DNA from 3 places in the Variovorax sp. GW821-FHT09A10 genome. Region 3 is predicted to be linked to each of the others. Evidence: predicted binding sites of a transcription regulator. Region 3 holds the regulator's gene; each other region holds the start of a gene.
What was found. Region 3 encodes LexA, which represses DNA repair genes until DNA is damaged. Its sites were predicted from a motif close to ACTGTATNNNNATACAGT; they were not measured.
Positions count from the first base shown of each region.

Region 1 (9,843 bases), on a different contig from region 3:
CGAGGTCGTGCAGACGCTCAACCGCCACGTCAACGAGATTTTGAAGATGCCCGACGTGCAGGCCCGCATGGCCGCGCTGGGCATCGAGCCCGTGGGCGGCGAACCGGCCGTGCTGGCCCGCCAGATCGCCGACGACGACCAGCGCTTCGGCCGGCTGGTGCGCGAGTTCGGCATCCGCGCCGACTGACCCTACACACCCGCAGACAAGGAGACGATGCATGTTGAGCGAAGAAAAGAACCGCCTGCTGACCGAAGTCGGTCCGGGCAAGCCCATGGGCGACTACCTGCGCCGCTACTGGCACCCGATCGCCGGTGCCAGCGAGTTCGACGACAAGGCCGTGAAGCCGCTGCGCATCCTCGGCGAGGACCTCGTGCTCTACAAGGACCTGAGCGGCAACTACGGCCTCGTCGACCGCCGCTGCCCGCACCGCAACGCCGACATGTCGTACGGCTACGTGGAGAAGTGCGGCCTGCGCTGCAGCTACCACGGCTGGCAGTACGACACCAGCGGCCAGTGCATCCACCAGCCTTTTGAAGAAACGCTGGACCCCGACGCGCGCATGCGAAAGAACACGAAGATCAAGGCCTACCCCGTGCAGGAAAAGGCCGGCCTGCTGTGGGCCTACATGGGCCCGCAGCCCGCACCGCTGCTGCCCGATTGGGAACTCTTCAACTGCAAGAACGGTTTCGCGCAGGCCGTGTTCGCCGAGATTCCCTGCAACTGGTTCCAGTGCCAGGAGAACTCCATCGACCCCGTGCATTTCGAGTGGACGCACAACAACTGGACCACGCGCCTGCAGGGCGACGAAGGCCCCTACGTGCCCACGCACCTCAAGCTGGCGTTCGAAGAGTTCGAGCACGGCTTCGTCTACAAGCGCCTGCGCGGCGGCGAGCGCGAAGACAACGTGATGTGGACCACCGGCCGCGTCACGCTGTGGCCCAACGGCTTCTTCCTGGGCCACCACTTCGAATGGCGCGTGCCCATCGACGACCACCACACGCTGAGCGTGCTGTGGGTGCTCAGCCGCGTGCCGACTGAACAGGAGCCGTATGTGCAGGAACGCATTCCCTCGTGGTACGGCCCCATCAAGGACCCGGCCACGGGCCGCTGGATCACCAGCCACGTCGCCAACCAGGACTTCGTGGTCTGGGTGGGGCAGGGCACCGTGACCGACCGCACGCGCGAGAAGCTGGGCCAGAGCGACAAGGGCATCGTGATGATGCGCCGGCGCTTTTTCGAAGAACTCGAGTCGATGCAGTCCGACCCGTCGCACGAACCCAAAGGCCTGATCCGCGACCCCGGGAAGAACCGCGACGTGTTCCTGCCCTCGGCCTGCCGCGACGAGATGCTGCACGGCCTGCCGCGCGAGGAGCTGGCCGCGCATCCGCTGCTGGGGCCGTACCTGAAGGACTTCTTCGGGCAGGCCGGGCAGCCTGACGATGTGCGCGTAGCCTACGAGGCGGCCATCGGCCAGAAGGTGGAGGGTGCGCGCTTCTTCAAGGTGCATGGCGGCGCGTCGGACACCGAGGTGGAAACGCAAGAGGCTGCATAACGCACGCCGCGATACGGGTCTTTGCGCCGGGGCTCGCCTCGATGCGCACAGCGTGTGAACATCCCGTGTCGGGAGCACACGCCGTGAAGTTTCGTGATCGCGCACAGGCCGGCCGCCAACTCGCTGCCTTGCTGCAGCGGCGCGGCGGTTTTGCGGATGCCGTGGTGCTGGCACTGCCGCGCGGCGGCGTGCCGGTGGCCTTCGAGGTGGCCCGCGCACTGCGCTTGCCGCTCGACGTGCTGGTGGTGCGCAAGCTGGGCCTGCCCGCACAGCCCGAATACGCCTTCGGCGCGCTCGCGGGTGACGGCGTGCCCGAGATCGACGAACACCTGGTGCGCACGCTGGACCTGCGGCCGTCGGAGATCGATGCCGTGGTCCGTGCTGAACTCGCCGAGTTGGCGCGTCGCACGCAGGTCTATCGCGGCGATCGCCCGGCGTTCGATGTGCAAGGCCGCACGGTGCTCGTCATCGACGACGGACTCGCCACCGGTGCCACCATGCGCGCCGCGGTTCGCGGGCTGCGGCGGCAGAGCGCCGGCAGCGTCATCGCCGCCGTGCCCGTGGCGTCGCCCGAGGCCTGCGAGGCCTTGCAGCGCGAAGCCGACGACGTGCTGTGCGTGCGCTGCCCCACGGTGTTTCGGGCGGTCGGTGCCTGGTATGAAGATTTCTCGCAGACGACGGATGAAGAGGTCTGCGCGCTGCTGGCGCAGGCCTAGCGCCTGAACATCCGCAGATCGAGCGCGCTCTCTTCGCCCAGCCACATCGCATGCGCCGTGTGGTCCGCGAAGTCGTCGCCGGTCACGCCGTGCACGAAGATGTCCAGGCCGTTGCGGTTGGCGTCGAGCCAGCCGATGACTTCGTCGAACTCGGCGGCGTCGAAGGCCAGCTGGCAGCTCCAGTGCGGGTGCGGGCCGACGAGGCGTTCGTGCACGCGGCCTACCACCACCATCAGCTCGTGGCCGGCGCGCTCGCTGAGCTCACGCGCCTGCGCCAGTGTGGCGGGGGCGAAGTAGATGTGGGCGTGGTACTGGGCGTAGAGGTTTTCAGGGCGGCGCGGCATGGTGGGCTCATTGTGAACCGAGGCGGAAGCGTCCGCTGTAGCGAAACACGTCGCCGAACCAGCGGTGGCGCAGCAGCATCTTCATGGTGAAGTGGTCGGGGTCGGACGGATCGGGCCGCTCCTCGACGTAGGCGGTGCCCAGAAAGAGGCCCAGCGGCAGCGGAATGCGCAGCCCCGCGAGGCGCCAGATGTAGCCCCGGTCGCGGAACACCAGCGCGCCGTCTTCCGCGCTCACCGCCAGGCGCATGCCGATGCCGAAGCGCACGTATTCGATCACCTCGCTGCCTTGCGCCGCGTCATGTTCCATGTGCGAGCGGAAATGGAAAGGCGGCCTGCCCGGGAAGTGGAAGACACGGTCCCAGTAGAGGTGGGCGTTGCCGGGGTGGCAGCGGTAGTGCACCTCGATCGGCACCTGGGTACCCTGGTGCGGAACCAGCGCGCCGAACAGCCGGCCGAAGGGCATCAGCAGCGCGGCCCAGGGAGCGTGCCAGACCTCGCTCATGGTGCCGCGCACGCACACGTAGTCGTCGGAGAACGGCGCCATCGTGTAGTGGCGGCGGATGACGTCGCCGAGCCGGTCCCACGCGGGGCCGAGCGCCTGCTGGAAGACGGGTGGCGCGCTCATCCCGCCACCGCCCCGGTGGCTTCGCTGCGCGCCTTGTAGAAGCGCAGGATGTTCTCGGAGGCGTCGCCCAGCAGGAACTGCATGACCGGGTCCGCATACCAGTTGAAGCGCGTGCTCAGCCGCCATGACACCGCGACGCGCAGCTCGGTGCCACCGTCGCGCGGGGTCAGGGTGTAGGTGGTGTCGCGCAGGTCGAAGTACTGGCCGCCGATCATCACGTGGTCGTCGAGCGCACCGGCGGGGAAGGAGTCGGGCGTGAAGCGAAAGCGCCACTTCAGCAGGCGATCGGGCTGCCACTCGGTGACGACCTCTTCGAAGTGCACGTTCTTCTGCCACTGCACCTGGCGCACGCGGCCCTCGGGCGTGTCGACGGTCACGCCCGACACCGGCATCGGCACGCCGACACGGTAGGCCCACGCATCGCCGACTTCGCTGGGGCGGATGTCGCGCGCGGCGTTGAGTTCGTGCCACACGCGCTCGGCCGGCGCTGCGATGAAGAGCGTGCGCGAGGTGTTCGAGAACTGGTCCGGGTTGGGCCATTGCGGCTCGATGCCGCCGAGCAGCAGCGGCACCAGGGCAAAGCTGTACAGCGCGGGCTTGGGCCAGTTGGTGATGCGGCACACGATGCCCATGGCCAGTCCGCCGACGCTGCCCATCACCGCGAACAGCGGCACGATGAAGGCGGCGCAGATGATGCCTTCGATGAACACCATCAGCGTGCCGCCGACGAACAGCGCGGTGGCCACCCACGGCGCCCAGAGGTAGTAGCCCCAGCTGCGTCGCTCGATGCGCTCGGCCATGTACACCGTGACCGCGCCGCACGCCGCGGGCGCGAAATAGACGAAGGAGCCCAGCATGGCCGAGAAGGGCTCGCCGGGGCCGCCGCCGAAGACGATGCGCAGCACGAACGCGATCGCCGCGCCGGCGAACATGGGCCAGAACCAGCCGAACGGCATGCCGCCGCGCACGGGCTTCTTGGCCGGCACGTCGTCGGTGGCAGGCAGGTCGGCGAGTTTGCTTTCTTCGGGCTCGGTGCGCATGGAAATCTCTTCTCCTCTTTTTGTGATGTCTCAGCTGGCGCTGCGCCGGGCCGTCACCATGGCGTAGTCGAAGTCGCGCCAGAACATGCCCAGCGCGAGCGCGCAGTAGCTGGCCACGATGTGCTTGCGGCGCCAGGGGCTGAGCCTGCCGCGCGCCTTCCACAGTTCGGCCAGCGTGAAGCGCGTGGCCAGCACGGGGATGTGCAGCGCGCTCGGCGCCACGCGCCAGCGCAGCGAGGTGAACGCGATGTCCTCGAAGCCGTGCGCGCGCAGCGCGGCCGTGAAGTCGTCGCGCACCGCCAGCGTGGGCACGGCCCAGCTGTCGGCCCACAGGCGGTGCAGCCAGCCCGCGAGGCGGCCCGGCCGGCGGCGCAGCAGGAAGCCGTCGACCACCACCAGCCGCGCGCCGGGCTTGAGCAGCCGCGCGGCCTCGCGCACGAAGTCGGCCTTGGCGGTGCCTTCGGCGTAGCAGGCGCTTTCGAGCGCCCAGGCGCCGTCGGCCTGGGCGGCGGGCAGGCCGGTGCGGGTGTAGTCGGCCTCGACGTGCGCGACGCGGTCGGCCACGCCGGCACGGGCGTCGAGCCGCGCGGCGATGCCGTTCTGTACCGGCACGTTGGTCACGGTGACGGCATGCAGCGCGGGGTCGTCGCCGACCAGCGTGCGCGAGGTGGCGCCGGCGCCGCAGCCCAGGTCGAGCACGCAGCGCGGGCCGGGGGTGGCCGTGTCGAGCCGCAGTGCGCGGCCGACGGTGCGGTTCATCTCGATCAGCATGCCCTCGCGCCGCAGCGGGTTCAGGCCCAGGCGCCAGAAGCCGAAGTGCATGTTGTAGCTGGGGCTCCAGGCGCGGTAGTCGTCGGCGACCTCGGTGAAATAGTCCTGCGTGTCCTCGCGGCTCACGTGGCCTTCGACGGCAGGCGGCGCAGGCCGCGCGGTGCCGGGCAGGCGGAAGTCGGGCTGGAAGACGTCGTGCATCGAAAACTCCTTCAGGCGTGAGCGGGTGGTGTGTGACAGCGTGAGTTTTTTAGAGCTTGCAGTGGTCGTCGGCACAAGTGGCCGGCGCGATCGCACCGTGCCCCGCGAGCCGCAGGACCAGCCAGCGCGGCAGCCGGTAGCGGTTGCGGGCCAGCACCGCGTAGGCGCGATCGGCCAGCCGGCCGACCACCGGCAGGTCGAGCACCGCGCCGCCGGCCGGCAGGCCCACTGCGGCGCGGCAGGCGCGGATGGCGTCGACGCCCACGCGCAGCCGGCCTGCGGCATCGACCGCGTGCAGCGAACGCATCAGCGCCTCGCGCGGTGCCGGGCCGCTTGCGAAACCGGCGGGCGAGCAGTCGATCAGGCGCAGCCGCTTCGCGGCGTCGCGCGCCTGCATGGCGCCCATCTCGGCCGTGCACAGCGGGCAGGTGGCGTCGAAATAGACGGTGAGCGGGTAGGTGGCGGGGGCGAAGCGGGTCATGGTGCTTTTGGTTCTCGATATTTCAGTCAAAACAGAAATAAGAAGGCAAAAAAAAGGCTCAGCCTTTCTCAGATCATGGGCAGGCTGGCGTGGTGCGCGTCGGGGTCGTCGCCCTTGCCTGCGCCAGGAGGGGCGGGGGGCGGTGCGCTGTCGCCGCGCACGAACTTCTGCACGCTGGCGCCGAGCGTGAGCACCTTGTCGAGTGTGCCGGGCGACAGCCGCAGCATTTCGTCGGCCCAGGTGGCGAGCTTGGTCATGAGGTCCATGGTGGAGCGGATGCGGTCCTGCGCATCGGGCGGCTCCTTCTGGAAGTCGGGGCTGGCGACGATCTCGCGCAGCACGCGGATGGTGGGGTCGAACTCGCGCTCCTTGCGCTCGCGCACCACGGTGCGAAACAGCTCCCACACGTCGACGCTGGTTTCGAAGTAGTCGCGCCGGTCGCCCAGCGTGTGGGTGACGCGCACGAGGTTCCAGGCCTGCAGTTCCTTCAGGCTGTTGCTGACGTTGGAGCGGGCCACGCCCAGCGTTTCAGACAGCTCTTCGGCGTGCATCGGCTTGCCGTGCGCGAAGAGCAGAGCGTGGAGCTGCGAGACCGTGCGGTTCACGCCCCACATGGAGCCCATCTCGCCCCAGTGCAGGACGAACTTGCGTTGAATGTCGGTGAGTTCCATGGCGTCGAGTTTAGGAATTCCTGAATTTCTGTCAAGACAGAAACAAAAAACGCTGCACGTCGGCGGCAAAAGTGAAATACTGTATGAATAGACAGTTATTTGCCTTGTTTCCTGTTTCCTTCCAAGGACTCGCCATGCCCGCCGCCCAGGTTCCCATCCACATCATCAAGGGCCGAGGCGCGGCCACGCGGCTCGCGCACCGGTTCTCCAAAGACGAACGCAACGCCTTCGACGACGGCTGGGGCACGCTGGAAGAAGGCGAGGCCGAGGCCGCCGGGCTGTTGCCGCTGGCCACCGAGGTGCGCTTCGAAGACGTGAAGTCGGTGCTCAGCAGCAACGAGTCGCCCGACATCCCGTTCGACCGTTCGCTCAACCCGTACCGCGGCTGCGAGCACGGCTGCATCTACTGCTTTGCGCGGCCCACGCACAGCTACCTGAACCTCTCGCCCGGCCTCGACTTCGAGACCAAGCTCATCGCCAAGCGCAACCTCGTCGAGGTGCTGCGCGCCGAACTCGGGCGCAAGGGCTACCGCCCCAGCAACCTCGCCATCGGCACCGCGACCGACTGCTACCAGCCCATCGAGCGCGAGCTGCGGCTCACGCGCGGCGTGATCGAGCTGCTGAGCGAGGTGCGGCATCCGTTCGCGCTCATCACCAAGTCGAGCGCCGTCGAGCGCGACCTCGACCTGATCGCGCCCATGGCCGCCGACCGGCTCGCGGCCGTGTACGTCACGATCACCACGCTCGACGGCGAGCTGGCGCGCAAGCTCGAGCCGCGCGCCGCCGCGCCGCACCGGCGGCTGCGCACCATCCGCACCCTGGCCGAGGCCGGCGTGCCGGTGGGCGTGAGCGTGGCGCCGCAGATTCCGTTCATCACCGAGGACATGGAGCAGGTGCTCGAAGCCGCCTGGGAGGCCGGCGCGCGCAGCGCCTTCTACACCGTGGTGCGCCTGCCGTGGGAGGTGGCGCCGCTCTTCAAGGAATGGCTCGAGCTGCACTATCCGCAGCGCGCCGAGCGCGTGATGGCGCGCATCCACGAGATGCGCGGCGGCAAGGACTACGACGCCGACTTCGCCACGCGCATGAAGGGCAGCGGCCTGTGGGCCGACCTGATCCACCAGCGCTTCCAGAAGGCGACGCACCGGTTGGGCCTCAACCGCGAGCGGATCGCGCTCGACACCGGCGCGTTCCGCCCGCCCGGCGCCGCGGGGCAGGGCAGCCTGTTCTGAACAGGGCGCAGACGCGGTAGATTCGTGGCCGTGCCGGCCTCGGCACGCATTCGGCATCGGCTGCTTCAAACAAGGTCAAGGGCGCGCATGAACAGGGTCTGGCTCGTGGTGATGGGGGTTTCGGGCTGCGGCAAGTCCAGCATGGGCGCGGCGCTGGCCACGGCGTTCGGGTTGCCGCTGATCGAGGGCGACGACCACCACCCGCCGGCCAACGTCGACAAGATGAGCCGCGGCATCGCGCTCACCGACGCCGACCGCACCGGCTGGCTGGCCACCTTGGGCCGCGCCCTGGCCGACGCGCCGCAGGGCGCCGTGATGACCTGCTCCGCGCTCAAGCGCAGCTACCGCGACCAGCTGCGCGCCGCCGCGCCGGGCCTGCGCTTCGTGTTCATGCAGATCGACCGCGCCGAAGCCGAGCGCCGCGTGGCCGCGCGCGCGGGCGCTGGCCTGCACATGTTCCCGGCCAGCCTTGTGGCCAACCAGTTCGCCACGCTCGAATCGCCGGTCGGCGAGGCGGGCGTGCTGGCGGTGGATGCGACGGTGCCGCTGGGAGTGCTGGTCGGGCAGACGACGGACTGGCTGGCCGCGGGCTGAACTCCCGTTCAGGGAACGAGGAATGAATGCACCAGCGTCAGCTCGCCGGGCTTGCGCAGCGGCACGCGAAAGACCTGCTGCTTTTCCTTGGGCGTGCCCTCGTCCTGCAGGATCGCCACCTGCGCGGTCGTGACCTCCTCGCGCTGTTCGCCCGCGCCGAAGTAGTTCACGAACACGTGGTACGCCCCCTGCACCGGGCTGGGCGTGGCGAAGATCTCGGGGCCGAAGCCGGTCGTCACGTCCACGTCCAGCGCGCCGCCGTTCGGAGCCACGCGGGCGCCGTAGAACACATGCTGGCCGTCGGGCGAGACCACGTGCAGGTCGAGGTCGGTGCTGTCGCTGTCCCAGCTGAGCACGACACGCAGCTTCACGGGCACGCGGCTGGCCTGCGTCTCGTAGAACTGGGAGCGCGCTACCTCGCCGTTGGGCGAGCGCACTTCCACGCCGTGGCTGCCGCTGCCGAACGACCAGGGCCGCGCGAAGTTGCCCTTCTCGTCGGTCAGCAGCGGAATGGCGATGCCGTCCACGATGAGGCGCGCGGGCGTGCGCGGGGCGGTGTCTTTGGTCTTGGGCGTGGCCGCGATGCGGCCACGGATCAGCGAGGCCTCGGAGCGCCCGTTGGCGTTCACGCTGCTGGCCGGGTAATGCACTTCCTGCACGAAGTCCTGCTGCCGGGCCGGGGCGTTGCGCCAGCCGCCGCGCGGCGTGTCGAGCGTGGTCTGGGCGTGTGCTGCGACGCCTGCAAGGCAAGAGAGCAGGCCGATGGCCGCGAAGGCGGCGCGGTGCGCCAGAAAAGAGTGGTTCATGAGTCTGCCAGTTGCTGCGCAAGCCGTTCGATGAAGGTTTCGTCCTGTCCGTGCGGATGGTCGCGGAAGGCCAGGTGCAGGTATTCGTGGATGAGCGAGACGCGGCCTTCGCGGGTGTGCCACTCGCGCACCCGGATCACCAGCCGCCGCTGGTCGGAATGGGGCACGCCCATGGCGAGCTGGCACACGCGCAGCGTGTCGTCCACGGGCTGGAAGCCGGTCTCGGCGCGCAGCACGCGGCGCCAGCGCTGCTGGCGTTCGGCCAGCCATTGCTGCGCCTGCGGCAGGGGCGTGCAGTCGGCCTCGGCCCGGAACGATGCCAGGCTGCCGCGCGGGTACGCCGTGCGCAGGATGGCCGCAAAGGGTTGCCCCTGGCGCCCCGCGGCGACCGCGGCCTGCCACGACATCACGCCGGGCGAGGCCTGGTCGCCGTGGTAGCGCACCGCCTGTCCGTCGACCACCAGGCCCTCGGTGAAAGCGGCCACGGCACGCGCCGACGCGCTCGGCGGGTTGGGGCTCACGCGCTGCGTGCGGCTGTCGTCGGCGATCTGGCGGCAGCCGCCGGTTTCGGTGGCGTTCTGCAGCACGTAGGTGCGCGCCGCCACGGCGAGGGCGCGGGCGGCTTCGGTTTCGCGTGCATCGCCTTCGCGATCGAGCACGCGCGCCACGTAGTCTTCCAGCGGCAGGCGCGCGGCAATGCGCGGGCCGTCCGCGCCGTAGCGCAGCACCTGGGCCGGCACGGCTTCCATCACCAGCTGCGAACCGTTCTGGAACGCGATGCGGTAGCGCCCGCGCAACGGGCCGGCCGGTGC
Region 1 is NZ_JBWKPT010000001.1:281,842-291,684, reverse strand. Features, by position in the region: gene AC07Q9_RS01455 (tripartite tricarboxylate transporter substrate binding protein) at 1-187, shown strand, start outside; gene AC07Q9_RS01450 (Rieske 2Fe-2S domain-containing protein) at 219-1,553, shown strand; gene AC07Q9_RS01445 (phosphoribosyltransferase) at 1,637-2,269, shown strand; gene AC07Q9_RS01440 (DOPA 4,5-dioxygenase family protein) at 2,266-2,613, opposite strand; gene AC07Q9_RS01435 (DUF4166 domain-containing protein) at 2,621-3,238, opposite strand; gene AC07Q9_RS01430 (SRPBCC family protein) at 3,235-4,278, opposite strand; gene AC07Q9_RS01425 (SAM-dependent methyltransferase) at 4,309-5,250, opposite strand; gene AC07Q9_RS01420 (thiol-disulfide oxidoreductase DCC family protein) at 5,300-5,731, opposite strand; gene AC07Q9_RS01415 (GbsR/MarR family transcriptional regulator) at 5,800-6,402, opposite strand; gene AC07Q9_RS01410 (PA0069 family radical SAM protein) at 6,537-7,631, shown strand; gene AC07Q9_RS01405 (gluconokinase) at 7,719-8,225, shown strand; gene AC07Q9_RS01400 (YfaP family protein) at 8,234-9,031, opposite strand; gene AC07Q9_RS01395 (DUF2300 domain-containing protein) at 9,028-9,843, opposite strand, start outside.
Region 1: AC07Q9_RS01410 (PA0069 family radical SAM protein) is a predicted target of LexA. The motif match lies at 6,481-6,498, and genes of this name have one in related genera.

Region 2 (9,843 bases), on a different contig from region 3:
GGACGAGGACGAAGAAAAAGACAAGAAGAAAAAGAAGAAGGCCAAGAAAAAAGCCGAGAAGAAGAAGGCCGAGGCCAAGGAAGCGAAGAAGGCTGAAAAGAAAGCCGAGAAGAAAAAAGCGGACAAGAAGTCCGACAAGAAAAAGGCCGACGGCAAGAAGAAGTCCAAGGGCGACGCCCCGGCCGCCGCCGGAGACTGACGATGGGCACGATGCCGGCCAGCGCCTGGTTCGAAGACCGGATCGCCGCGACGGTCGCGCCGCTGCTGCCCGGCTTCGCGGTCGAGGCCGTGGCCGAAATCGATTCCACCAACACCGAGCTGATGCGCCGCGCGCGCGCCGGCCGCACCGACCCCGTGCTGCTCGTGGCCGAGCGCCAGACGGCCGGGCGCGGTCGCCTCGGCCGCCCGTGGCAGAGCGCGCAGCAGCCCGAGGCGCCCGCCTCCCTCACCTTTTCGCTGGGCCTGCCGCTGGCGCCGGCCGACTGGTCGGGCCTGTCGCTGGCCGTGGGCGTGAGCGTGGCCGAAAGCCTCGACCCGACGGGCGCGCACCAGGTCGGCCTCAAGTGGCCCAACGACATCTGGGTGAACGACCGCAAGCTGGTCGGCATCCTCATCGAAACCGCGATGCCGCAGACGGCCCGGCCCGATGCCGCGCGCTACCTCGTGGTGGGCATCGGCATCAACATCGGCCCGCGTGAGGGCGAGGGCATGCGCACGCCGCCGGCCTGGCTGCGCCAGTGGCAGCCCGACGCGTCCGCGCCCGAGGTGCTGCTGTCGCTGGCCGAGCCGCTGGTGCGCAGCGTGCTCGCCTTCGAGGCGCAGGGCTTCGCGCCTTTCGCCGAACGCTTTGCGGCGCGCGACGTGCTGCGCGGGCGCGAGGTGACGCTCAGCGACGGCACCGCCGGCCTGTGCGAAGGCGTGGCCTGGGGCGGCGAGCTGCAGGTGCGCACCGACGCCGGCCTGCAACTGATCTCGAGCGACGAAGTGAGCGTGCGCCCGCTCGGCATGTCTTTCTGAGCGAGGGCATGAAGCTGCGCCTGGTCCTCATCGCCCTGCTGGCCGCCAACGCGGGCTACTGGCTGTGGACGCGCGGCGACCTGGCCGGCTTCGGGCTTGCGCCCGCGGCGCTCGACGAGCGCGAGCCGCAGCGCATGGCGCGGCAGATCCACCCCGAGTGGTTGCAGATCCGCAAGGAAGCCAAGCCTTCGGGCACGCCCGCGCCCTGACCCAGTCAGGCCGCAGCCGCGCGCGCGAACATGCGCCGCGCCTTGGCCAGCGCGGCCTGCAGTTTTTCTTCGGACGGCGGCTCGTGTGAACTCGAGCTCAGGCCGAATTTCTTGCCCGCGATTTCCTGCACCGCGACCAGGATGCCGCCGAGCACGGCCGGATCGGTCTCGGTGTCGAGCGCCTGCCGCAAGGGCGCGAGCGCCTGGGGCGCGGCGCTGCGGCGGTTGAACACGATCTGCATCAGCGCACTCGCGGCCCATCGGCGATTCGCGGCGACAGCATCGTGCGCGAGCAGCGGCACCACCTTGGCGATGTCGGTCGTGCCGCCGAGCCAGCCGATCACCCACAGCCCCTTGCAGCGCAGCTCGTCGTGCGGCGACGCGAGCGCGGCGCGTGCGAGGGCCGCCGTCTCTTTCAGCCGTCGGCCCTTGCGGTACTTGAAGCCGCCGAGCAGCTGCAGCACCGTGGCCTGCATGGCCGGATCGGGCTCGCGGTCGAACTGCGCGAGCAGGTGGTCTTCGGCTTCGTCGCCGCGCTCGCCGAACTTGCGGCAGAGCCAGTCATAGAGCTCGCTGTCCATGCCGGTGTCGTGCAGCAGCGTGTAGTGGAAGGCGAGCGCTTCGGCTGAATCCTGTTCCAGCAGATCGGCGCCGAAGTCGAACATGTCCGACACGTCGGTGTCGAGGCGGATTTCCAGGAAGCGTTGGCGTAGCGTGTCGAGCGGATTCATTCCGACGGAGCCTCCTCGAAGCGCACGGTGAAGAGCGCGCCCGGCGGGTGCTTGCCGGGGTGCGCGTCTTCGAGCTTGACCCGTGCGCGGTGCTGGTTGGCGATCTCGCGCACGATCGGCAGGCCCAGCCCGGAGCCGTCGGCCTCGTTGCCGAGCACGCGGTAGAAGGGCTCGAACACCAGTTCGCGGTCGGCCTCGGCGATGCCGGGGCCGTTGTCTTCCACCTGCACCAGCTGCACGTGGCCGAAGGGGTCGGCCAGCACGCGGGCGGTGATCACGCCGGGGCGCTCGGGCGTCGAAGGCGTGTAGTTGAGCGCGTTGTCGACCAGGTTGCGCACCAGCTCTTTCAGCAGCGTCGGGTTGCCGTCGACCATCACGCCGGGCGCGCCTGCCTGGACGCCGTCGTAGCCCAGGTCGATGCGCTTTTCGATCGCGCGCGGCACGGCTTCGCGCACCACCTCGATGGTCAGCCGCGCGAGGTCGCAGGGCTGGCAGTGCGTCATGGCGCTGGTGCCCTCGGCGCGCGCCAGCGACAGCAGCTGGTTCACGGTGTGCGTGGCGCGCACGCTGGCGCGGCCGATCTGCTTGAGCGACTGCTTGAGCTCGTCGGCGTTGGCGCCCTCGCGCTGCGCCAGGTCGGCCTGCATGCGCAGGCCCGCGAGCGGCGTCTTCAGCTGGTGGGCGGCATCGGCCAGGAAGCGCTTCTGCGTGAAGATGGAGTCGTTGAGTTTGTCGAGCAGCTCGTTCACCGACGACACCAGCGGCACCACCTCGAGCGGCACCGAGGACTCGTCGAGCGGGCTCAGGTCGCCCGGGCGGCGCTCGCGGATGCGCGCCTCGACCACCGACAGCGGCTTGATGCCGCGCACCAGCGCCAGCCAGATCAGCAGCACCGCCAGCGGCAGGATCGCGAACTGCGGCAGCAGCACGCCCTTGATGATCTCGGTGGCGAGCACCGCCTGCTTCTCGCGCGTCTCGGCCAGCTGCAGCAGCGAGGGCGGCACCTCCTCGCTGCCGCTGGGAATCCACAGCGAGGCCACGCGCACCGGCTGGCCGTGCACGGTGCTGTTGTGCAGCAGGACCACGTTGGTGCCGGGCGGGTCGTCCACGTTGGGCTGCGGCAGGTCGCGCTCGCCGTGCAGCAGCGTGCCGTGGCCGTCGAGCAGCTGGTAGTAGATGTGGCCGGCATCGTCGGCGCGCAGGATCTCGCGCGCCGATTGCGACAGCACGAAGTGCGTCTGCCCTTCTTTCACCGTGACCAGTTCGGCCAGCACCTTCACGTTGTGCTCCAGCGCACGGTCGAAGGGCGCGTTGGCGATGCCCTGCGCCACCAGCCAGGTCACGCCGATGCTCACCGGCACGAGCAGCAGCAGCGGCGTGAGCATCCAGTCGAGGATCTCGCCGAACAGGGAGCGCTGGGCGCGCTGGAAGAGCTTCAAGGGAGTTCCTGGCAAGGCGAAAGAACGCGGGCGAGCGTGAACTAGTACTGCGATTCGCAGGTGTGACGTTTCATTGACAAGGTGTGACTGGTTGTAGCCTTGACGTGCAGTTTCTGCAATTCAAAAACATCAGGGAAGAAATCATGAAGCAAAAGACAGTGGGCGGCTGCCCCAAGCCGCTCTGGATGGCCGCGACCGTGTTGGCCGCCAGCGTGGGTGTCACCGCATGCGGCGGTGGAGGTGGCGGAGGCGGCGGTGGCATGCCGATGCTGCCGATCGCACCGGTTCCGGCGCCCGCCCCCGCGCCCTCCCCGGCCCCCGCGCCCGCACCCGCACCCGCCGAGAACCGCGCCGCCGTGCCGGGCTCCGAGCCGCTGCCCTCGCTGAGTGCGCCGCAGCCCGGTTCCACCGCCGCGGTGGGCAACGACAGCGAAGGCATCTACGCCGCGGGCGTGCGCGGGCTCGCCTTCGTCGGCGCCAACGGCTCCATCGCGCGCAGCTTCACCGTCGGCACGCTGTGGGGTACGCTGAAGGTCACGGGGCTCGACTGGTCGTTCAACGCGGACACCGAGTTCTATTTCACTACTGTCTCGCAGGTCACCGGCTCGGGCACCTTCGCGCCGAAGAAGACGATGAACGGCACCTATGCCTACGGCACCCGCGCCCCGGCCGATTTCGGTCCCCTGACCTACACCGTCGAGAACGCGCTGGCGGTGTCGCAGGCGAGCGTGGCCGGCACGTGGTCCAACAACGACAGCAGCCTCGGCGTGACGGTCCAGGTCGACGACAAGGGCGTGTTCACCGGCAGCACGAGCGGCGCCGAGATTGGCCAGTGCACGCTCTCGGGCACCGTCGCCCTGGCGCAGCCCGGCTCGGCCAAGAACATGTACGAGCTCAAGCTGAAGGCGGTGAATGCCGCGACGGCCAGCAAGGACGATTGCGAGCTCACCCTGGCCGCCGCCGGCTCTTACGTCGGGCCGGCCGCCATCGGACTGGTGCCGGCGGGCGTGTACGAGAGCAACGGCTACTTCCGCAGCCTCATGTTCCTGATCCGCTCGAACACCGGCGCCACGCTGCTGGTCGGCCTGCGCAAGCAGCCCTGAGGGCGTTCTGCGCGGGCGGGGCAGGCTCAACCGGGAATCTTCTCGAGGCAGTAGCCCAGCCCGCGCACCGTCGCGATGCGCACCGGTCCTTTTTCGATCTTCTTGCGCAGGCGGTGGATGTAGACCTCGATGGCGTTGATGCTCACCTCTTCGCCCCATTCGCACAGCCGGTCCACCAGCTGGTCCTTGCTGACCAGCCGGCCGGCGCGCTGCAACAGCACTTCGAGCAGGCCCAGTTCGCGCGCCGACAGCTCGATCATCTTGCCGTCGATGGTCGCCACGCGGCCGGCCTGGTCGTAGACCAGCGGGCCGTGGCGGATCGCGTTGCTGGTGGCGCCCATGCCGCGCCGCGTGAGGGCGCGCACGCGCGCCTCGAGCTCCTGCAGGCTGAAGGGCTTGGCCATGTAGTCGTCGGCGCCGTGGTCCAGGCCCTTGACGCGCTCTTCCACGCTGTCGGCCGCCGTGAGCACCAGCACCGGCAGCTGCGAGCCGCGTGCGCGCAGGCGTTTGAGGATCTCGATGCCGTGCAGGCTGGGCAGCCCGAGGTCGAGGATCAGCAGGTCGAACTCGCTGTGGGTCATGAGCGCGGTGTCGGCCTGCGAGCCGTTGGCCACGTGATCGACCGCCGCGCCCGAGGTGCGCAGGCTGCGCAGCAGGGCATCGGCCAGCACCTGGTCGTCTTCGGCAATCAGTATTCGCATGAGCCACCTCCGGCGGATTCAGGCGCCATGCCGGCGCTGTTCACATTTGTCTCAACGCGAGTCTAGCCCGCTGTATAGGCTTCGAGTCCGATGGTTACCACGGTGGCGATCTCGTCGCCCACGCTGGCGCGGAACTCGCGCTCGGTCTGGGTCACGGCGCGGCGGAAGGCGTCCAGCCAGGCCAGCCCGTCGGCCGTGAACAGCACGCGCCGCGCGCGCGCATCGAGCGGGTCGGGCCCGCGCGTGACCAGCCCCCAGGCCTCGCACTGGTCGACCAGCGTGCCCATGGCCTGCTTGGTCATGCCGGCGCGCTCGGCCAGCTCGGTCAGGCGCGAGCCCTCGCGCGCCAGGTGCCGCGTGATGTGGATGTGCGCCGCGCTCACCTGCGCGCGCGCCGCCAGGTTCGACAGCGCCAGCGGCACGTCGATGTCGTGCGCCATGAGCGCCAGCACGCGCTCGTCGAAGCGGCGCATCGCATGGCCCAGCAGGCGGCCCAGGTGGGTCTGGCGCCAGGCGTCGGGATCGGTGGGAAAGGCGGGGTCGGCCATGGCCTCAAATGGTAAGGCAAACTGACTTTAAAGTGGGTTTGCGAAACGCCATGAGCCCCTACACTACTGTTCAAGCATCCAGCCTGTGGTTAAAAGCAGATGGATGAACCCCGACACAAACCGTTGATATTCAAGGAGATTTCCACATGGACGCAGTCGTCAAGGGCGCAAGCATCTCGGTCGCCAACAGTGAAAAGGCCAAGGCCCTGCAGGCCGCGCTGGCCCAGATCGAAAAGCAGTTCGGCAAGGGCACGATCATGCGCCTGGGCGAAGGCGAGGCGCTCGAAGACATCCAGGTGGTGTCCACCGGCTCGCTGGGCCTGGACATCGCCCTGGGCGTCGGCGGCCTGCCGCGTGGCCGCGTCGTTGAAATCTACGGCCCGGAATCCTCGGGCAAGACCACGCTCACGCTGCAGGTGATCGCCTCCATGCAGAAGCAGGCCGGCACCTGCGCCTTCGTCGACGCCGAGCACGCGCTCGACGTGCAGTACGCCCAGAAGCTCGGCGTGAACCTGTCCGATCTGCTGATCAGCCAGCCCGACACCGGCGAGCAGGCGCTCGAAATCGTCGACTCGCTGGTGCGCTCGGGCGCCGTCGACCTGATCGTGGTCGACTCGGTCGCCGCGCTTACGCCCAAGGCCGAAATCGAAGGCGAAATGGGCGACTCGCTGCCCGGCCTGCAGGCCCGCCTGATGAGCCAGGCGCTGCGCAAGCTCACGGCCACGATCAAGAAGACCAACTGCATGGTCATCTTCATCAACCAGATCCGCATGAAGATCGGCGTGATGTTCGGCTCGCCCGAAACCACCACCGGCGGCAACGCGCTGAAGTTCTACGCCTCGGTGCGCCTGGACATCCGCCGCATCGGCACCATCAAGAAGGGCGACGAAGCCATCGGCAACGAAACCAAGGTGAAGGTGGTGAAGAACAAGGTGAGCCCGCCGTTCAAGACGGCCGAGTTCGACATCCTGTTCGGCGAAGGCATCAGCCGCGAGGGCGAGATCATCGACATGGGCGTGAACGCCAAGATCATCGACAAGTCGGGCGCCTGGTACGCCTACAACGGCGAGAAGATCGGCCAGGGCCGCGACAACGCCCGCGAGTTCCTGCGCGAGAACCCCGACCTGTCGCGCGAGATCGAGAACAAGGTGCGCGAGTCGCTGGGCATTCCGCTGCTCGCGGCCGATGCCGGCAGCGAACCCGAGAAGGCCGAGAAGCCTGCCAAGGCATCGAAGGCCGACAAGGCGGCGGAGTAAGTTAGACAAGGCGGCCCTTCGCGCAGTGCGTGGGCCGCGTGAGCGACCCAGCACCCCCGAATGGCCTTCAGTGCCCCCTCCCTCAAAGGCCGCGCCCTGCGCCTCCTGAGCCAGCGCGAGCATTCGCGCGCGGAGCTGGAGCGCAAGCTGGCCAAGCACGAGGAAGAGCCCGGCACGCTGGCGAAAGCGCTCGACGAGCTGGCCGCCAAGGACTTCATCAGCGAGCCGCGCGTTGTGGCCTCGGTGCTGCACCAGCGCGCGGCCCGTTCGGGCGCGCTGCGCGTGAAGCAGGAGCTGCAGGCCAAGGGCATCGCGCCCGAAGCCATCGCGCAGGCGGTGGCCGGCTTGCAGGAGACCGAAGTCGAGCGCGCCACGGCCCTGTGGCGCCGCCGCTTCGACGCGCCGCCCGCCGATGCGAAGGAGCGCGCGAAACAGATGCGATTCCTGATGGCGCGCGGTTTCTCGGGCGCTGTCGTGTCCAAGGTGCTCAGGAGCGACTTCGATGACACAAGCGACGACCCCAACGGCGAATGAAGGCGACGCGGCCCTGTCCCGCGTCATCACGCAGCGCGTGCACTGCGAATGGCGCGACGCCTATGCGCTCGCGTCCGACCCGAAGCGGCTGCCCGACTGGGCCAGCGGCCTCGCGAAGAGCGCGCTGGTGCCGCACGGCGACCACTGGATCGTGCGCACGCCCGAAAGCGGCGAGGCCCGCATGCGCTTTGCGCCGCCCAACGACCTGGGCGTGCTCGACCACTGGGTGGCGCCCGAAGGCGTGCCTGAGGTCTACCTGCCGTTTCGCGTGATCGGCGTGGCGCCCGGCGTGTGCGAGCTGCAGTTCACGCTGCTGCGTCAGCCGCACATGGACGATGCGGCCTTTGCGCGCGATGCCGGATGGATCGCGCGCGACCTGCAGGCCCTGCGCCGCCTGCTCGAGGCGGGCTGAGCCGGCCTGGCTTACTCGGTGGCCGTGACGTCGTCGGCCAGCGGGTTCTCGGCCTTGTACGCGGCGATGTCGCGCACGTTCTTCTGCACCGCCACCGCGCCGAACAGGCTCAGCAGGAAGGCCATGGCGTAGAAGCCCTTCTCGCTCGCAGCCAGCGAGGCGTTGAACAGGCCCACGGCCAGCAGGCCCACCGACAGCAGCAGCGAGACCCAGCACAGGCCGAAGTAGATGCCGGTGACCGAGATGCCCTCGAGCCGATCGCGCACCGTCTTTTGCAGCGACACGGCCGAGAACAGGCCGTACATGAGGATGGTGAAGTAGTAGCCCTTCTCGTTGAGCTGCATCGCGGCATTCCACAGCCCGAGCAGGTACACGATGGCGCCGATGATCAGCGCGGCCCAGGAGGCGGCGACGAATGCAGCGGTCGGTTTCTGAAATCTGACGGTTCCCATGGCGATCCTCCTCGTTGTTGTGTGGCGCGATTATGGTGCGGGAAGGCGGTGGCATGATCGCCAGCGACCGGCCTCCCAGGAGGCGGCTTTCCAAAAAAACCGGAGGACCCGTTCATGTCGTCACAACCCGCCCAACCGCAGTCTCTCGTTCGCACCGGCGCCAAGGCCGGCTTCGCCTTCGCCGGCTCGGCCATCAAGGGCGCGCTGATCGGCCTGTTCCTCGGCGGTGGCGTGTTCTTCTACTACCTGAGCCAGCTGCAAGGCTCGGGCAACCCCGCGGCGCGGGCCGGTGGCGCGGGCGCCATCCTGGCGCTGATCATGTCGCCGCCGCTGCTGGTGGCCGTGCTGCTGTCGTTGTTCATTGGTGTGTACTTCCTGCTCGGCGTGCAACGGGGCCGCGCCCGCGCGATGCAGCACCTGGTCGCGGCGCGCGGCGAGGCCGTGTCGCAGCGGCTGGGCGACGCCATCGCGGGCCGCATCGAAGCCATGCCGCGCACCCACGGCGGCCTGCAGCGCGTGGCCGACTGGCTCTCGCCCGACGCCCTGTGCCAGCAACTCGCGCCGGTGCTCGGCGAAGGCCGGGCTGTGCGCGCGGTGGTCGGCTTCGTGCTGGGCCGCCTGCCCCTGAGCGACATGCTGGCCGAGTGGCAGCAGGAGCGTGCCGCGCACGGTGCGACGACGCCTGCGACGGGCGAAGACCCTGCCCTGCGCGCCCTGCTCACGCGCCGCATCCACGAGGTGCTGCAGGAGATGGCGACGCCCTCGCGCAAGCTCTTCTACATCGCGCTGGCTGCGCAGGCCGTCCTCCTAGGCATAGGGCTGTGGCTCGTGCGCTGAGCCCGACCGTCTTCGTTGGTCTTGAGGCGTGCAGCAGCTGCGGCGCTGACGCCTCGGCGACAATCAGCGCCCGCGCGGGCCTTGCGGTGTGCGCGGCCTCCATGCCTCCCTGTCTGCCCCACTCCCCGCTTTCATGATCGTCCGGAAACGCCCGTCCGGGCTCAAGCTGTTTCTGTCCTGGCGGGGCTCCGTCCTGCCGCGCATCGCCGCGGCGCTGACGCTCAACGTGATCGTGGCCATCGTTGTCACGGTGCTGCACGGGCGCTTCGGCTCCATCAAGATCCCGCTGGGCACCGTGCCCTTCGCGCTGCTCGGCTTGCCGCTGGCGATCTTCCTGGGCTTTCGCAACACCGCGGCCTACGACCGCTTCTGGGAGGCGCGCAAGCTCTGGGGCGAGGTGATCCTGCGTTCGCGCAACCTGGCGCGCCAGTGCCAGAGCCTCATCGACGGCGATGCGCCGGTCAACGCCGGCGCCGACACCGTCCGCCGCCTGGACGACCTGCGCGTGCGCATGACCCTGCGCGCCGCAGCCTTCGCCCATGCGCTGCGCCACCAGCTGCGCGGCACCGATGCCGCCGCCGACACCCGGCCCTTCCTGCGCGAA
Region 2 is NZ_JBWKPT010000004.1:326,702-336,544, forward strand. Features, by position in the region: gene AC07Q9_RS18200 (SET domain-containing protein) at 1-199, shown strand, start outside; gene AC07Q9_RS18205 (biotin--[acetyl-CoA-carboxylase] ligase) at 202-1,017, shown strand; gene AC07Q9_RS18210 (hypothetical protein) at 1,026-1,226, shown strand; gene AC07Q9_RS18215 (HEAT repeat domain-containing protein) at 1,232-1,957, opposite strand; gene AC07Q9_RS18220 (sensor histidine kinase) at 1,954-3,396, opposite strand; gene AC07Q9_RS18225 (hypothetical protein) at 3,540-4,499, shown strand; gene AC07Q9_RS18230 (response regulator transcription factor) at 4,526-5,200, opposite strand; gene AC07Q9_RS18235 (MarR family winged helix-turn-helix transcriptional regulator) at 5,263-5,748, opposite strand; gene recA (recombinase RecA) at 5,895-7,004, shown strand; gene recX (recombination regulator RecX) at 7,065-7,538, shown strand; gene AC07Q9_RS18250 (polyketide cyclase) at 7,507-7,950, shown strand; gene yiaA (inner membrane protein YiaA) at 7,962-8,402, opposite strand; gene AC07Q9_RS18260 (hypothetical protein) at 8,517-9,239, shown strand; gene AC07Q9_RS18265 (bestrophin family protein) at 9,373-9,843, shown strand, end outside.
Region 2: recA (recombinase RecA) is a predicted target of LexA. The motif match lies at 5,814-5,831, and genes of this name have one in related genera.

Region 3 (9,843 bases):
GGCCGCATGCAGTTTCGCCACGGCGCGCGCGACGAGCCGGAGATCAACCTGATCCCGTTCATCGACGTGCTGCTGGTCGTGCTGATCTTCCTGATGCTGTCGACCACCTACAGCAAGTTCACCGAGATGCAGCTGCGGCTGCCGACGGCGGACGTCGACGCCCAGCGCGACTACCCGAAAGAGGTGATCGTGGCGGTGTCGGCCGACGGCCGCTACGTGATCAACAAGTCGCCGCTGGCGGACCGCAGCGTCGACACCGTGACCGCCGCGCTCGGTGCCGCCGCCACCGGCGGCAAGGACAGCGTCGTGATCATCAGCGCCGATGCCGCCAGCCCGCACCAGGCCGTGGTGACGGTGATGGAGGCCGCGCGCCGCGCCGGCCTGATGCAGATCACCTTCGCCGCCCAGTCGACGGCCCAGGCCGGTCACTGAGTGTCGACCGGCGCGCGGCTGCAGGATGCCTGGCTGCGCCGCGGTGCGCTGGCCTGCCTGCTGTGGCCACTGTCGCTGGTCTATGGCGCCCTCTTCGCGCTGCGGCGTGCCTTCTATCGATGGGGCTGGCAGAAAACCGGACGCGTGCCGGTTCCTGTGATCGTGGTCGGCAATGTGATTGCGGGCGGGGCCGGCAAGACACCGGTCGTGATGGCGGTCGTGCGGCATCTCCAGGCGCGCGGGCTGCGCGTGGGCGTGGTGTCGCGCGGCTATGGCCGGCGTACCGACGACTGCCGTGAAGTCCTGCCGGACAGCGATCCGCAGGACGTCGGCGACGAGCCCGCGCTGATCCACCATGCCACCGGCGCACCCGTCTTCGTCGCCCCGCAGCGCATCGAGGCCGTACGCGCCCTGCTCGAGCGGCACCCGGCCACCCAGGTCATCGTCAGCGACGACGGCCTGCAGCATTTGGCGCTGGCCCGCGACATCGAGATCTGCGTATTCGATGACCGCGGCGTCGGCAACGGCTGGCTGCTGCCTGCCGGCCCCTTGCGCGAGCCGTGGCCGCGCCGCTGCGACCTGCTGCTGCACAGCGGCGAGCGGCCCGCCTTCGGCGGCGGCTACACGGCCACCCGCGAACTGGCGCCGTACGCCCTCGCGAAGGATGGCCGACGCATCCCGCTCGACACGCTCGCCGGTCAGCCCGTGATCGCGCTCGCCGCCATCGCGCGGCCGCAAGCCTTCTTCACGATGCTGCGCGCACGCGGACTGACGCTCGCGAACACCCTCGCGCTGCCCGATCACCACGATTTCACTGAATGGCAACGTCCGGCCGGGCCCGCCCTGCCCCTCGTCTGCACGGAAAAAGACGCCGTCAAGCTCTGGCACCAAGCACCCGACGCGCTCGCCGTGCCACTGCACTTCGAACCCTCGCCGGCGTTCTTCGCCGCCCTCGACGCAAAGCTATCATCGCTCGATGGATACCAAGCTGCTTGAACTGCTCGTCTGCCCCGTCACCAAGGGCCCGCTGACCTGGAACGCCGAGAAGCAGGAACTCTGCTCGCGCAGTGCGCGCCTGGCCTACCCGGTGCGCGACGGCATCCCGGTGCTGCTCGAGAACGAGGCCCGCACGCTGTCCGACGAAGAGCTGGGCCTGTGAGCTTCACCGTTCTGGTGCCGGCCCGGCTGGCTTCGACGCGACTTCCCAACAAGCCGCTGGCCGACATCGCCGGCCTGCCGATGGTCGTGCGCGTGGCACAACGCGCCCGCCAGTCCGGCGCCCTTCGCGTGGTGGTGGCCGGCGACGACGCCGCCATCATCGAGGCCTGCAAGGCGCACGGTGTCGAAGCCCTGCTGACCCGCCAGGACCACGGCAGCGGCACCGACCGGCTGGCCGAAGCCTGCGAACAGCTCGGGCTCGACGGTGACGCGATCGTCGTCAACGTGCAGGGCGACGAGCCGCTGATCGACCCCGCGCTGATCGACGCCGTGGCCGCCACGCTGGCTGCGCGACCGCAGGCCGCCATGAGCACCGCTGTCCATGCGATCGACTCGCTGGCCGACTTCATGAATCCGAACGTCGTGAAGGCCGTGCTCGACGCGCAGGGCCATGCGCTGTACTTCAGCCGCGCACCGATCCCCTGGTGGCGCGACGGCTCTTCGAGTGGTGCGGCGCCGTCGGTGCTACCCAGCCCCGCACCGCTGCGCCACATCGGCATCTACGGCTATCGCGCGGGCTTCGTGCGGCAATTTCCGTTGCTGTCGCCCGCGCCCGTCGAAGCCACCGAAGCACTCGAACAGCTGCGCGCGCTGTGGCACGGGCACCGCATCGCGGTGCATGTGAGCGATGTCGCCCCGGGCCCCGGGATCGACACGCCCGAAGACCTGGCGCGCGTGCGCGCGGTCTTCGCGGCCAGCTCGTCTGTGTGAACTGCCCGCCGTCCCCGAGGGAACGGCGGCAATTTGTCACGGGCACGCATGCTATCCTCGACGCAATTCCGCCTCGGCGCGCCTGAGGGTGCGCATGGGGCGCGACACAAAATCTAAGAACCTTCCGAGGACACCATGAGACTTATTTTGCTGGGCGCGCCCGGGGCAGGCAAAGGCACGCAAGCGACCTTCATCTGCCAGAAATACGGCATTCCCCAAATTTCGACCGGCGACATGTTGCGCGCCGCCGTCAAGGCAGGCACCCCCCTCGGGCTGCAGGCCAAGACGATCATGGATTCGGGTGCACTGGTCAGCGACGACCTGATCATCAACCTCGTGAAGGAACGCATCGCGCAGCCCGACTGCAACGGCGGCTTCCTGTTCGACGGCTTCCCGCGCACCATTCCTCAAGCCGACGCCATGAAGGCGGCCGGCGTCAAGCTCGACTACGTGCTCGAGATCGATGTGCCCTTCGGCGACATCATCGAACGCATGAGCGGTCGCCGCTCGCACCCGGCATCGGGCCGCACCTACCACGTCAAGTTCAATCCGCCGAAGGTGGAAGGCAAGGACGACGTGACCGGTGAAGAGCTGATCCAGCGCGAAGACGACAAGGAAGAGACCGTGCGCAAGCGGCTCGACGTCTACAGCCAGCAGACCCGTCCGCTGGTCGACTACTACTCGGCCTGGGCCAAGGCCGATCCGGCCGCCGCGCCGAAGTACCGCGCCATCCAGGGCGTGGGCACGGTCGATGAGATCACGCAGCGCGCGCTTGCCGCACTGAACAGCTGATCCGTCAGCCTTCTTAGCCGCCCTCCGACTCTGGCAGGGCGGCCACTCCCAACAGTTCCAGCACCAGCGCGACCCGCGCCTTCACCGGCGTGAGTGCGCCCGCATCCCGCAGCCCGTCGCCGGGTTTCGGCAGGATGCGTCCGTTCGCACAGCGCGTGGCACGCAGTACTGCCACGCCGCCGTCCTGCGCCTTCAGCGCCGCGGCTTCCAGTGCGTGGTGCACGGTGCCATTGCCGGTCGCGGCCACGACCAGTCCGCGCAAGGGCTCAGCCGATGGAAGTAGCAACGCCTCGACGATCGCACCGCTCGCGCCCGCGTGGCTCATGACGATCTCGACGCGGGGCCACGGCTTCGACACGGCCGCCAGCCGCGCAGCATCGAACGGCGCTCCCTGCGGCCACGCGCGAACGCGGCGCACCTCGCCCTCTTCCACATAGCCGACCGGCCCCGCATCGCCCGACGCGAAGGCGTCGAGACGGTAGGTGTGCACCTTCTGCACATCGAGGCCGCTGTGGACCGTGCCCGCACACACCACCGTCACGCCCTGCGCTCCTGGCGTCGAAGCCACCACGAGCGCATCGCGCACGTTCTGCGGACCATCGGGCGACAACGCCGTCGCCGGGCGCATCGCGCAGGTCAGCACCACCGGCTTGTCTGGCGCGAGCACGGCGTGCAAGAAGAAGGCTGTCTCTTCCAGCGTGTCGGTGCCGTGCGTGATCACGATGCCAGCCACATCAGGTTGCGCCAGCCAGTGTGCGCAGCGCGCAGCCAGCTGGCGCCAGGTGTCGGCGTCCATGTCCTTGCTGTCGAGCTGCGCGACCTGCTCCGCCACCAGCGCCACGCCGGCCGGTGCCTCGATGCCGCCCAGCAGGTCCGCCACCCCCACCTGCCCGGCGGTGTAGCCGATGTTGTCGCCGCTGCTGACAGCCTTGCCGGCAATGGTGCCGCCGGTGCCCAGCACCACCACGCGGCGCGTCTCGGACGAAGAGGAATGAGTCATGGCTTGTCAACTTTTGAAAACTGGTTAAAAATACAGGTACTGGATATCTAGCCAGTGCCGCAAGGAAACCACTATGCAGTTCGCAGTGAAGCTTACCGCCCGCCAGCAGCAGATCCTGGACCTGATCCAGGCCGCCATCGCACGCACCGGTGCGCCGCCCACGCGCGCCGAAATCGCCAACGAGCTGGGCTTCAAGTCGGCCAACGCCGCCGAAGAGCACCTGCAGGCCCTGGCCCGCAAGGGCGTCATCGAACTCGTCAGCGGCACCTCGCGCGGCATCCGCCTCAAGGGCGATGCGCTGCGCTCGCTCCACGAAACGCGCCACCGCGAAGGCAACCAGTTCTCGCTCTCGCTGCCCGGCATGGCCCAGCTCGCGCTGCCGCTCATCGGCCGTGTGGCGGCGGGTTCGCCCATCCTCGCGCAAGAGCACGTCGACCAGACCTATTACGTCGAGAACACGTTGTTCCAGCGCCAGCCCGACTACCTTCTTAAGGTACGCGGCATGTCGATGCGCGACGCCGGCATCATGGACGGCGACCTGCTCGCCGTGCAGGCCACCAAGGAAGCGCGCAACGGCCAGATCGTGGTGGCACGCCTCGGCGAAGAAGTCACCGTGAAGCGCCTGAAGCGCAACAAGCAGGTGATCGAGCTGCACGCCGAGAACCCCGACTACCCGACCATCATCGTCCAGCCCGGCGAGCCCTTTGAAATCGAAGGCCTCGCGGTCGGCCTCATCCGCAACACCATGCTGATGTAGGCCCCTGGCCTGCTGCCAACGGCAGCAGCACCTCATCCGGCCGCGACAGGTGGCGGGCGTATGGCGCGAAGTCGCCATCACCCTGTTGCGGCCGATTCAAGAAATCCTGCCTGTGTTCAACCTCATACTTTTTTGGAGTTCACATGGGAATCGCCCTCCTCGCCATCGCCGACCTCTGGTCGCCCCTGCAATCGCTGGCCACCCGCTGGATGCCTGTCCGCCGCCCGTCACGCAGTGACAGCAGCGACGCTGCCGCCGGTCTGCGCTACGTGGCCATTCGCCCGGCCTGCACGGCACGCACCGCCGGCGGCCCGGCGGCGGCCACATCGCCATCCACCGCCGCGACACCCGCCCGCCCGCTGCGCGTGGTCCGTGTGGTCGACCGGCAAGGCTCGCAGCGCGGCTGTGCCAACCGGGTCGTGATCTCCGGCCGCATGGCCGACGTGTGCGCCGAACTCGACCGGCTCGCCGCACTGGAAGCCGCGGAAACCGGCAGCGGCACGCCCCGCCCCAGCCACCTGCACTGAGAAGGTGCGAACGAGCCCGCCGTGCCTGCGCGCCCCGCACGCGCATGGCGGATTCACCCCCAACGGCCTGAAACAGGCCTCCCGGGCGCCATCTGGCACGGGGTATCCAAACGTTCACACGTGCGACGTGCCGATGCTGCGAGGCACAATGGCATGCCATGAACATTGTGATCCTCGACGATTACCAGGACGCCGTGCGCAAGCTGCAGTGCGCCGCCAAACTGGACGCCTATGCCGCCAAGGTCTACACCAACACGGTCAAGGGCATCGGCCAACTGTCGGTTCGCCTCAAGGATGCGGACGTCATCGTGCTCATCCGCGAGCGCAGCCAGATATCCCGCCAACTGATCGAGAAACTGCCCAAGCTCAAGCTGATTTCCCAAACCGGCCGCGTCGGCGGCCACATCGACGTCACGGCCTGTACCGAACGCGGTGTGGCGGTGGCCGAAGGCTCGGGCTCGCCGCAGGCCCCCGCCGAACTCACCTGGGCGCTGATCATGGCGGCCATGCGCCGCCTGCCGCAGTACATCAGCAACCTCAAGCACGGGGCCTGGCAGCAGTCGGGCCTCAAGTCGGCGTCGATGCCGCCGAATTTCGGCGTGGGCTCGGTGCTCAAGGGCAAGACGCTGTGCATCTGGGGCTACGGCCGCATCGGCCAGCTGGTGGCCCGCTACGGGCAGGCCTTCGGCATGCAGGTCGTGATCTGGGGCCGCGAGGCCAGCTGCGCCAAGGCGCGCTCCGACGGCTTCCAGGTGGCGCAGAGCCGCCACGAATTCTTTGCCGCGGCCGACGTGCTGTCGGTGCATCTGCGGCTCAACGAGGACACCCAGGGCCTCGTCAAGCTCGAAGACCTCTCCCGCATGAAGCCGACGGCGCTGTTCGTCAACACGTCGCGCGCCGAGCTGGTGGAGGCCGATGCCCTGCTGGCCGCGCTCAATCGCGGGCGCCCCGGGCTGGCGGCCATCGACGTGTTCGAGAGCGAGCCGCCGCTGCAGGGCCATGCGCTGCTGCGCCTCGAAAACTGCATCTGCACGCCGCACATCGGCTACGTCGAGCAGGAAAGCTACGAAAGCTACTTCGGCCAGGCGTTCGACAACGTCGTGAGCTACATCAACGGCAACCCCACGAACATCGTGAATCCCGGCGCGCTGCAGGTTCGCCGGTGAGTTCATGAGCCGGCCCGCGCCGCAGCGCGGCGCGCTCTGGGCGCTGCTGGCCGGCAATTTCGTGATCGGCACGGGCGTGATGGTCGTGCCCGGCACCCTCAATGAAATCAGCGTCTCGCTGGCGATCCAGGTCGCCACGGCGGGCCAGCTGATCACTGCAGCCGCCTTCGTGATGTGCCTGGGCGCCCCGCTGCTGGCCGCCGCGGTCGCCGGCTGGGACCGCCGCAAGCTGCTCGCCCTCACCCTGCTCTGGTACGCCGCGTGGCACGTGGTCGCGGCGCTCATGCCCAGCTTCGGCGCACTGCTGCCGGTGCGCATGCTGACGGTGATCGCGCCCGCCATCTTCACGCCCCAGGCTGCGGCCTGTGCCGGCATGCTGGTGCCGCCCGAGCAGCGCGGGCGCGCCGTGACCTTCGTCTTTCTCGGCTGGTCGGTGGCCTCGGTGCTGGGCCTGCCGATCGGCGCGCTGATCGGCGGCCACCTGGGCTGGCGCATGGCCTTCATGGCCATCGCGGCGCTCAGCGTCGTGAGCGCCGCCTCGGTGTGGTTCACGCTGCCCAACGGCATCCGGCCCGCCGCGCTCACCGCCGCCGCCTGGTCGCGCGTGCTGCGCAGCCCGGTGCTGATGGGTATCGTGTCGGTCACGGCGCTGCAGGGCGTGGGCCAGTTCGTGCTGTTCAGCTATTTCGGCCCGCTGCTCAAGCAGGGCTTCGGCGCCGACGCCAACACGCTGAGCCTGATGTGGGCGCTGTTCGGTGCTTTCGGCCTGCTGGGCAACATGGTGGTCAGCCGCTACATCGACCGCGTCGGCGCCGGGCGCATGGTGCTGTTGACGACCGGGCTGATCGCGCTGAGCCTGCTGCTGTGGCCGCTGGCCAGCACGCTGGCGTGGCTCGCGGTGGTGCTCGTGCCCTGGGGCCTGGGCTGCTTTGCCACCAATTCCTCGCAGCAGGCGCGCCTCGTGGGGCTGGCGCCCGCCCTGGCGCCGGGCTCGGTGGCGCTCAACAGTTCGGGCATCTACATCGGCCAGGCCCTGGGTGCGGCGCTGGGCGGCTGGCTGCTGGCGAACGACGCCACCGAGTGGATGAGCCGGGTCGGTTTTGCACTGATGCTGTTGGCGATGGGCCTGAGCATCGCCATCGATCGCAGCCGCCGCCCGGCCTGATTCCGATGCCCCGCGTAACACCCGGGGCGCGGGCCTCCCGCGAGATTGCAAAATCGGAGCTTTCGTCCGCGTCGCGCACCCGCGCCGGCGCGGTCGCCCCGGACACCCACCAACCCATGAGAACCTTGATCCCATGACAGTGAACTACCCCCGAATCGGCGTGATCGGCGCCGGCGCCATGGGGCGCGGCATCGCGCAGATCGCCGCCCAGGCCGGCAGCGAAGTGCTGCTGCTCGACAGCTTCGCAGGCGCCGCCGAGCGCGGCCGCGAAGCCCTCGCCGCCCAATGGAACAAGCTGCACGAGAAGGGCAAGATCGACGCCCCCACGCGCGACGCCTACGTGGCGCGCGTGAAGGCGGTCGACGGCATGCAGGCGCTCTCAGGCTGCGACCTCGTGGTCGAGGCCGTGGTCGAGAACCTCGAGGTCAAGCGCACGCTGTTCCGCGAGCTCGAGGACGTGGTCGCGCCCACCGCCACGCTGGTCACCAACACCTCGTCGCTGTCGGTCACGGCCATCGCGGCCGGCCTGCAGCACCCCGAGCGCTTTGCGGGCTTTCACTTCTTCAACCCGGTGCCGCTGATGAAGGTGGTCGAGGTGGTGGCGGGATTCAAGACCTCGCCCGAGGTCTGCCAGCAGCTGGCCGGCTACGCCGCGCAGATGGGCCACAGCGCCGTGCAGGCGCAGGACACGCCCGGCTTCATCGTCAACCACGCGGGCCGCGGCTACGGCACCGAGGCGCTGCGCATCGTCGGCGAAGGCGTGGCCGACTTCGCCACCATCGACCGCATCCTGAAGGACCAGGCGGGCTTTCGCCTCGGCCCGTTCGAGTTGCTCGACCTGACGGCGCTCGACGTGTCGCACCCGGTGATGGAGTCGATCTACCACCAGTACTTCGAAGAGCCGCGCTTCCGCCCGAGCGTGATCACCGCGCAGCGCCTGGCCGCCGGCGCGCTCGGCCGCAAGACCGGCGAAGGCTTCTACCGCTACGACAACGGCGTGATGCAGCAGACGCCCGAACCGCCAGCGCCGGTGATTGAAGGCACGCCCGCGGTCTGGGTGTCGCCGCGCGCCGCGCGCCGCGCCGAGCTGCTGCGCCTGGTGAACACGCTGGGTGCGCAGATCGACAGCGGCAGCGCTCCCGCACCGCAGTCGATCATCCTGGTCGCGCCGCTGGGCTTCGACGTGACGACGGTCGCGGCCGTCGAGCGGCTGGACGCCACGCGCACCGTCGGCATCGACATGCTCATCGACGACGCCGCCACCAAGCGCCGCGTGCTGGCCACCAACCCGGCCACGCGCCGCGACGTGCGCGACGCCGCGCACGCCCTCTTCGCGCGCGACGGCAAGGCCGTGAGCGTGATCCGCGACAGCGGCGGCTTCGTCACGCAGCGCGTGATCGGCGCCATCGTCAACATCGCCGCCGACATGTGCCAGCAGCGCGTGTGCACGCCGGCCGACCTCGAGACCGCCGTGCAGCTGGGCCTGGGCTACCCGCGCGGCCCGCTCGCCATGGGCAACCTTTATGGGCCGACCAACATGCTCGAGGTGCTGTTCAACCTGCAGACCGTGTATGGCGATCCGCGCTATCGCCCGAGTCCGTGGCTGCGCCGCCGCGGCGCGCTGGGCCTGAGCCTGCTGCACGAAGAAGAATAAGCACGCACACCATGACCGCCGAACTCAAGAGCACCAGCGAAGGCAGCACCATGGTGCTGACCATCGTCAACCCGACCCAGCGCAACGCGCTGGGCCCCGAGATCTATGCCGCCGGCATCGAGGCGCTGAACGGCGCCGAGAGCAGCGACGAGATCCGCAGCGTCGTCATCGTGGGCGAAGGCGCCTGGTTCTGCGCCGGCGGCTCGCTGCAGCGGCTGCTGGCCAACCGACAGCTCGACCGCTCGGTGCAGGCCGAGAGCATCGAGGGGCTGCACAACTGGATCGACTCGATCCGCACCTTCCCCAAGCCGGTCATCGCGGCCGTCGAGGGTGCGGCGGCCGGCGCCGGCTTCTCGCTCGCGCTGGCCTGCGATTTCGTCGTGGCCGCGCGCGACGCCGTGTTCGCGGCCTCGTACAGCAA
Region 3 is NZ_JBWKPT010000002.1:761,789-771,631, forward strand. Features, by position in the region: gene AC07Q9_RS10325 (ExbD/TolR family protein) at 7-432, shown strand; gene lpxK (tetraacyldisaccharide 4'-kinase) at 433-1,428, shown strand; gene AC07Q9_RS10335 (Trm112 family protein) at 1,409-1,591, shown strand; gene kdsB (3-deoxy-manno-octulosonate cytidylyltransferase) at 1,588-2,361, shown strand; gene adk (adenylate kinase) at 2,497-3,153, shown strand; gene AC07Q9_RS10350 (asparaginase) at 3,167-4,153, opposite strand; gene lexA (transcriptional repressor LexA) at 4,227-4,910, shown strand; gene AC07Q9_RS10360 (hypothetical protein) at 5,054-5,437, shown strand; gene AC07Q9_RS10365 (D-2-hydroxyacid dehydrogenase family protein) at 5,596-6,603, shown strand; gene AC07Q9_RS10370 (MFS transporter) at 6,608-7,768, shown strand; gene AC07Q9_RS10375 (3-hydroxyacyl-CoA dehydrogenase) at 7,902-9,422, shown strand; gene AC07Q9_RS10380 (oxepin-CoA hydrolase, alternative type) at 9,434-9,843, shown strand, end outside.